2 linked regions of the Methyloferula stellata AR4 genome follow. The protein of the gene in region 1 binds, or shares a complex with, the protein of each later gene. Links are inferred from orthologs where the notes say so. Each region holds a gene or a part of one and is shown on either strand. Other genes may lie near its edges.

Region 1 (4,224 bases):
ATTCAATGTTTCAGTCGAGCAACTGCAAAAGACGATGCTGACGATCATCTCGAATGCCGAAGCGATCCGCTCAGGTACCGGAGAGATCTCAATGGCGGCCGACGATCTTTCGCGCCGTACGGAACAGCAGGCCGCGAATCTCGAAGAGACGGCGGCCGCGCTCGATCAGATCACGGCGACGGTTCGCAAGACGGCCGACGGCGCAACACATGCCCGTGACGTCGTTTCGTCGGCCAAAGCCGATGCCGACAAGGGTGGCGAAGTCGTCCGCCTCGCGATCGGGGCGATGAGCGGAATCGAAAAATCATCGCAGCAGATCGGCCAGATCATCGGCGTCATCGACGAGATCGCTTTCCAGACCAATCTCCTCGCGCTGAACGCAGGCGTCGAGGCCGCCCGCGCTGGCGATGCCGGCCGCGGTTTTGCGGTGGTTGCATCGGAAGTTCGCGCTTTGGCGCAGCGCTCCGCCGAAGCCGCGAAGGAAATCAAGAGCCTGATTGCAGCTTCGACCGCGCAGGTCGATCAAGGCGTCGATCTCGTCGCCGAGACCGGCAAGGCGCTGGAACGCATCGTCGCGCAGGTTGCCGACATCAACAATGTCGTCTCCGAAATCGCCGCGAGCGCGCATGAACAGGCAACCGGCTTGAAAGAAGTCAATGCCGCTGTCAACCAGATGGATCAGGTCACGCAGCAAAATGCGGCCATGGTCGAACAGACCACGGCGGCCGCTTATTCGCTCAATCAGGAAACCGAAAAGCTCACGGCGCTGGTGAGCCGCTTCCAGGTCGGTCATTCGCAGCCGATGCGGAGTGCATCGCCAAAGCCTGGCCGCCAATCGGCGCCGGCGCTGAAGACGGTCGCAGGACGCGGCGGTTCGTCAGCCGTCCGTAAGCATGAAGCTGTGGCCGAAGACGGCTGGGAAGAGTTCTGAGCCGAGCATGACATCCGAACCCAACACCCCACACGCAACTTTAGAGCTTGCCGAGGTTCTTGACCTCAAAGCCGCGGCGCCGCTCGCAAGCTCGCTTCTGGCCCATCGCGGTAGCGATGTCGCTCTCGATGCATCGCGAGTCCGCCGCTTGGGCGGGCAATGCCTGCAGATTCTGCTCTCCGCCAAAAACACGTGGAACGCAGATGAAGTGTCGCTCGAGTTCATTAATCCATCCGAGGATTTTGCCGAAGCACTTCAGGGTTTCGGGTTCTCTTTAGATAAACTCATGGATCAGGAATTGTCTCGATGAGTAAGACCGTTTTAACCGTAGATGATTCGCGTACCATGCGTGACATGCTGATGCTGGCGCTGACCGAGGCTGGTTACCATGTGGTCCAAGCCGAGGATGGCGTTCACGGACTGGAGATTTTGAAAACTACGGAGCCGGATGTCATCGTCACGGATATCAACATGCCGCGGATGGACGGATATGGGTTCATCAAGGGCGTGCGCGGCGACGAGCAGCATCGCACGATTCCGATCCTGGTCCTGACGACCGAAAGCGACGCCGAAAAGAAAGATCGTGCGCGCCGTGCCGGAGCGACGGGCTGGATCGTGAAGCCCTTCGACCCCGTCAAACTCGTCGATGCCATTCGCCGCGTTGCTACGTGAGTTCGTGAGGAATCCATGGCTATGGACGCAATGGCGGTCATCAAGCAGACCTTCTTCCAGGAATGCGAAGAACAGCTCGCAGAATTGGAGACGGGTCTTCTCGCGATCGAAAACGGCGATCACGATCAGGAAATCGTGAACGCGGTTTTCCGCGCGGTTCATTCGATCAAGGGCGGCGCGGGCGCCTTCAGCCTCGATGATCTCGTGCATTTCGCGCATATTTTTGAAAATACGCTCGACCTGATGCGCAGCAACCGGCTGCAACCGACGCCGGACGTCGTGAAGACGATGTTGCGGGCGGCCGATGTGCTGGCCGATCTTGTGCGCGCGGCGCGCGACGACGGCGATTTCGACAATGCGCGAACCGCGGCTCTCGCTCAGGAACTTGCCGCGCTCGGCAATGGCGGCGTGGCTGGCTCTGCCCCGGCGGCGCAGGAGAAAGAAGAAGAGGGCGATCTCTCGCAATTCCGTCCGAGGCCGATCGCGTTCAACTTCGACGAAGAACCCGCCGCGCCGGCAGAGCCGGAGAAGAAGACGTTTTCGATCCGTTTCAAACCGAAGCCCGATCTCTATGCCAAGGCCAATGAATCGGCCTTGCTGTTGCGCGAAATCGAACGGCTCGGCGAGGCTACGATCACCTGCGACATGAGCGAGCTGCCGCTGTTGAGCGAACTCGACCCGGAAGGCGCCTATCTCGCGTGGACGGTCGAGCTGAAGACCGATGCGGATGAAGCCGCGATTCGCGAGGTTTTCGAATTCGTCGAATGGGATTGCGATCTCGAGATTGAGGGCGACGAAGCATCCGCCGCCGAGGAACTCGACGTTTTGGCCCTCATCCGCAAGGTGCGCGAAGCGGTCGAGCCAGAAACGCCAGTTGGCCCCGAAGCATCTGCTACCGAGGCGACTGCGAAGGCCCGGGAACCGGAAGACCGTGTTTCCGCCAAATCGGCCGATGCTTTGAAGGTCGATCAGGCCAAAGGCGATCATGCGTCGTCGGGTCCGCAGCAAACGACGATCCGCGTCGATCTCGACCGTGTGGACCGGCTGATCGATCTTGTCGGTGAACTCGTGATCAACCAGGCCATGCTGGCGCAACGCGTGACGGAGGCGGGCCTGGCGCGCGGCTCCGACGTCACGGTCGGTCTCGACGAATTGGAGCAATTGACGCGCGGCATTCAAGACAGCGTCATGGCCATTCGCGCGCAACCGGTGAAATCCGTTTTCCAACGCATGCCACGCCTAGTCCGAGAAGTCGCGGCTTTGACGGGCAAGTCGGTTCGTCTCTTTACCGAAGGCGAAAATACCGAAGTCGACAAGACCGTCATCGAACGTCTGGCCGATCCTCTGACGCATATGATCCGCAATGCGATCGATCATGGGCTCGAGAAGCCTGAAAAGCGCGTCGCGGCGGGCAAGCCGGAAGAAGGCCTCGTCCGCTTGTCGGCGGCGCATCGCTCCGGCCGGATCGTGATCGAGGTCGCGGATGATGGGGCGGGTATCGACCGTGCCCGGGTGCGCGCTTCGGCCGTGAACAAGGGTCTCATTGCGGCGGATGCGCAGCTCTCCGACGATGAGATCGACAATCTGATCTTCCTGCCGGGTTTCTCCACGGCCGAGAAAGTATCCGATATTTCCGGCCGCGGCGTCGGCATGGATGTCGTCAAGCGATCGATCCAGGCGCTGGGCGGCCGTATCTCCATCACCTCCAAACCGGGGCAGGGGTCGGTTTTCACCTTGAGCCTGCCGCTGACGCTCGCCGTGCTCGACGGCATGGTGGTGACGGTCGCGGGCCAAACGCTCGTCGTGCCGCTTACCGCGATCGTCGAGACATTGCAGCCGAAGGGCGCCGACGTGCATGGGTTTGGCGGCGGCGCGCGGGTGATCGCGATCCGCAACATGTTCACGCCCTTGATCGATGTCGGGCGCGAGCTTGGCTATCGCAACGAGGCGGCCGATCCTTTGACCGGGGTGGCGCTTCTCGTCGAGTCGGAAGGCAGCGTGCGCAGCGCTTTGCTCGTCGATGCGATCCAAGGCCAGCGCCAGGTCGTGATCAAAAGCCTCGAAGCCAATTACCGTCATGTCCATGGCATCGCCGCCGCGACCATTCTGGGCGACGGCCGCGTCGCTCTGATCCTTGATGTCGATGCCGTCGTCGCGAATTCGCGCGCCGAAATGACGGCCTATCTTGAACCCCACCTTGCCTTAGCAGGTTAATGCCATGAACGAGATCACCAGAAACGTCAGTGGACGCGAGCTCATCGCCTTTCGCATAGGCGCGCAGGAATTTTGCGTCGACATCATGTCGGTTCGCGAAATTCGCGGCTGGACTCCGGCGACCGCCTTGCCGCAATCGCCGGGTTTCGTGCGCGGCGTGATCAATTTGCGCGGCGCGGTCCTGCCGATCGTCGATCTTGCCGCGAGACTCGGATTCCCGCCGGCCGAACCCACGGCGCGCCATGTCATCATCGTGGCTCAGATCGGAACCCAGGTCGTCGGACTTTTGGTCGATGCGGTGTCCGACATCCTCACCGTGACCGACGATATCGTGCAACCCACGCCCGATGTCGCATCCGAAATGGCGAAGACTTTCGTCCGCGGCGTTCTCGCCGTCGAAGGGCGCA
Region 2 (3,913 bases), 1.7 Mb from region 1 along the record:
CTGCGCACGGCGGTCGCCCAAAACCCGGCTCCCGAAGAGCTGAAGGCCCTGAAGAAGAACCTCGATGCCGTGAGAAACAGTCTCGAGGCGACGAAATCCGAGGTCGCGACGAAACTCGAACGGGCCCAGCACGACCCGGCGAAATTGCGCGAGATCAGCGATCGCCTCGATCACATGGAACGTGCGGCGCTTCTTCCCACGACAACCGCATCCGTTGCGGCGCCGTCTGCGCAAGAGAGCGTGACGAAGCAAGCGCAAACGCCTTTGCCTCCGGTCAAGGCCCAGACCCCCGCCCAGCCGCAGGTTGTGGCGAGCCGGCAAACGCCGGCTTCGATCCCTGCGGCGCCGGTATCTTCCGAGAAATGGCAGCCCATCGCGAATTGGGTCGTGCGCGACGTCTATGACGGGATCGCGCTCGTTGAAGGTCCGCACGGCGCTATCGAAGTCATCGAAGGCGAAACCATTCCAGGCGTCGGAACGGTGAAATCCATCGAACGGCGCGGCTCTGGCTGGATCGTGGTGACGAGCCGCGGCCAGCTCGATTCGGCGCGCGACTAGATCAGGCTCCAGAAAAGTGCAGACTTTTTCGGATCATGCGTCAAAACAGGCGATTAAAACGCGGTGATTCAACTTGAATCGATCGCGTTCTAATCTGCGACCCTCGTCCGTTTTCTGGCAGGACCAAGATGTAAAGCGCCAGGTCTTAGGACTTCGCGGCCGCGGCCAGCGTTTTTGCCGGTCTCACGAACGCGGAGAATGGTACAAAACCCCCAAAGTGCGGGTGAATCAGAAAGATAGACGCATACAACAGATTTTACGCATCGTCTCTTTTGGACGCTGAGGGAAAAGCGTCAACGTAAGTATATCAAGCACCCGCGATCGTCTTAACAAAATGGCAAGCGGCGAAGCCTAATCTCTTTGATGTGGATCAAACCGATGCTCGGCCGGGCAAAGAGGGGTTCGTTCCGACTGTCATCGTTTCGGTGGCTTCGGCGCCGTTTTGGAGATGTAAATGATCACCGATCTTTCCGTACCTATCCTCGTTGTCGACGACTATCAGACGATGATCCGCATCATCCGGAATCTGCTCCGTCAGATTGGTTTCGAAAACGTCGATGAAGCGTCCAGCGGCCAGCAGGCCTATGAGATGATCAGCCAGAAGCACTATGGCTTGATTATTTCCGACTGGAATATGGAGCCGATGACCGGCTACCAGCTTCTTCAAAAGGTCCGGGCGGACAGCGCGCAATCAGACGTTCCCTTCATCATGGTGACTGCGGAATCGAAGACCGACAATGTCGTCGCGGCGCGCCATGCGGGCGTCAGCCATTACATCGTCAAACCGTTCAATGCGGCGATCTTGAAGGCGAAAATCGACTCCGTCTTCTCGTCCGTGGCGGCGTAAGACAAAGCCCTACCAGGCGAGGCGCAGCGAAACGGCAGTGGGGGCAAAACCGGCTGCTTGAACGAACTCCGCGAAAGACACGGCATCAAGACTTCCCCCGGTGCCCGATGTCAGGATCTCGCCCTGATGAATTCCCGCGACGATGAAAAGTGAATCGAACGATTGCGCGATGGCGCCTTTGATATCGGTTCGCATCGCATCCCCGATCACCAGGATCCGAGACCGTTGTGTCGGCTGGCCGAGTAGCGCTTCCGCCACGCCGAGCGCGCGTTCATAGATCGGCGGGTATGGCTTTCCGCCTTGAATCACCGTGCCGCCCATCGCTTCATAGCGCTCGGCGATCGCGCCGGCGCAATAGATGAGACTTGGCCCGACGTGCACGACGAGATCTGGATTGGCACAGAGAAAGTCGAGCCTGCGCTCTAGCATCTGCGCCAGTGAGGCATCGTAATCTTCGGGCGTCTCGGTGTCCGGATCGAAAAGTCCGGTGCAGACGACATAGGCCGCGTCTTTCAGCTTGCTGAGGCGCGGGCTCCGGCCGGTAAGCTTGCGGACTTCCCGGTAGAGCGAGCGGTCGTAGATTGGCCCGATATTGTAGAGCGGCGCGTCGCCGCGCGCGGCGATCAGGGACGCGATGATGTCGCCCGAGGTTACGATCGCGTCGTAAGCCTTGCGTGGAACCTTGAGCCGATCGAGGCGATGCCGGACGGCACCGGCCGGTGCCGGGGCATTGCTGACGAGAACGACTTTGCCGCCTTGGCCGCGAAACCGCAGTAGGGCATCCACGGCTGCCGGATGCAGCGCGAGGCCATTATGAACAACGCCCCAGATGTCGCACAAAAGCACGTCATAGTGAGGGCTGAGTTCGCTCAAACCTGAGACGAGGCGCGGCGCGGGGATGATGGGGGTTTTTAGATCGTGCACCAGAGGGCGGCTAGAGCCAGGGCTGGCGTCTGTCAAGGGAAGGAAGGCGGCTTTGCGCATAGGTCCTATATGGTGTGCGTGCGTGTCGCGGACGCGACGCTTCTATCGTTCACGCAAGACGAATCCCCTGGACATGCCGGAACGATGGTTGCTCGCATGTTAATTAGCGTAACATTCGCCTCCGGAACGGCTTTTGCCTGCGATCTGACGGACCTTCTTCATCTTGCCGCATGACGCGGCTAGCTTCGCCCGGCCTTTCCCAGGAGCACCGCATGTCCGCTCAAGCCGCCGTCACGCATCCGAACGATCTCGAAGCCTATTGGATGCCGTTTTCCTCCAACCGGGCCTTCAAGCAAAGCCCGCGCATGGTGACCCGCGCCAAGGACATGCATTATTTCACCGGCGACGGCCGCGCCATTCTAGACGGAACCGCGGGGCTTTGGTGCGCCAATGCCGGGCATAGCCGCGGGCCTATCGTTGAAGCCATCCAGCAGCAGGCGGCCGAACTCGACTTCTCGCCGCCTTTCCAATTCGGTCATCCCAAAGTTTTCGCCTTGGCGTCGAGGGTCGCGGCTTTGGCGCCCGGCGATCTCGATCACGTCTTCTTTGCCAATTCCGGGTCGGAGGCGGTCGATACTGCGCTCAAGATCGCGCTCGGCTATCATAATGTCTGCGGCAATGCCTCAAGGACGCGCCTGATCGGCCGCGAGCGCGGCTATCATGGCGTCGGCTTCGGCGGCACCGCCGTCGGCGGCATGGTCGCCAACCGCAAAATCTTCGGCAATCTCCTCGCCGGCGTCGATCATCTGCCGACGACCTACAACCGCAGCGAGCAAGCCTTCACCAAGGGCGAGCCCGAATGGGGCGCGCATTTGGCCGATGAGCTTGAGCGGCTCGTCGGGCTGCACGATGCCTCGACGATCGCCGCCGTGATCGTCGAGCCCATGGCGGGCTCGACCGGCGTGTTGCCGCCGCCCAAGGGCTATTTGCAGAAGTTGCGCGCCATCTGCGACAAATTCGGCATTCTGTTGATCTTCGATGAAGTCATCTCAGGCTTCGGGCGTCTCGGTTATGCCTTCGCGGCGGAACGCTACGGTGTCATTCCGGACATGATCACCTTCGCCAAGGGCATCACGTCGGGCACGGTGCCGATGGGCGGCGTGCTGGTCCGCAAAGGCATCTATGATGCCTTCATGAAGGGGCCGGAGCACGCTGTCGAATTATGCCACGGCTATACTTATTCCGGCCATCCGCTCGCCTGCGCGGCGGGATTGGCCACGCTCGATCTCTATGTTGCCGAGGGGCTTTTCGAACGCGCGCGGGCGCTCGAGCCGGTCTGGGCCGATGCCGTTCATAGCCTCAAAGGCACGCCAAACATTCTCGATATCCGCAATTGCGGCCTGACCGCCTGTTTCGATCTCGCCTCGCGCCCGGACGCCGTCGGCAAACGGGCCTTCGAGGTGATGGACAAGGCCTTCCACGAATTCGATCTTCTGGTCCGGCAGGCGGGCGAAGCGATCGTTTTGACGCCGCCTTTGATCGTCAGCGAAGCGCAGATCGGCGAGATCGTCGAGAAGCTCGGCA

The links. The genes of interacting proteins can lie anywhere in the genome.
Region 2: the proteins of A3OQ_RS0110680 (region 1) and A3OQ_RS0119020 are in contact, whole or in part, in a solved structure (PDB 1A0O), measured with the Escherichia coli proteins. The link is inferred for Methyloferula stellata AR4 from one-to-one orthologs.

What each region holds. Positions count from the first base shown.
Region 1 is NZ_ARWA01000001.1:2,136,088-2,140,311, forward strand. The notes cover bases 1,249-4,220. They hold A3OQ_RS0110680 (chemotaxis protein CheA), read left to right. Parts: upstream 1,249-1,624; coding sequence 1,625-3,817; downstream 3,818-4,220. Other genes in these bases: A3OQ_RS0110675 (response regulator), read left to right, coding at 1,249-1,603; A3OQ_RS0110685 (chemotaxis protein CheW), read left to right, coding at 3,822-4,220. Also shown: A3OQ_RS0110665 (methyl-accepting chemotaxis protein), read left to right, coding at 1-931; A3OQ_RS0110670 (STAS domain-containing protein), read left to right, coding at 939-1,241; more of A3OQ_RS0110675, read left to right, coding at 1,238-1,248; more of A3OQ_RS0110685, read left to right, coding at 4,221-4,224. UniProt on the Escherichia coli protein: Involved in the transmission of sensory signals from the chemoreceptors to the flagellar motors. CheA is autophosphorylated; it can transfer its phosphate group to either CheB or CheY.
Region 2 is NZ_ARWA01000001.1:3,840,803-3,844,715, reverse strand. The notes cover bases 1-2,708. They hold A3OQ_RS0119020 (response regulator), read left to right. Parts: upstream 1-1,012; coding sequence 1,013-1,405; downstream 1,406-2,708. Other genes in these bases: aptA (omega-aminotransferase AptA), read left to right, coding at 2,602-2,708; A3OQ_RS0119015 (TIGR01459 family HAD-type hydrolase), read right to left, coding at 1,415-2,329; A3OQ_RS0119025 (coiled-coil domain-containing protein), read left to right, coding at 1-558. In the rest of the region: more of aptA, read left to right, coding at 2,709-3,913. UniProt on the Escherichia coli protein: Involved in the transmission of sensory signals from the chemoreceptors to the flagellar motors.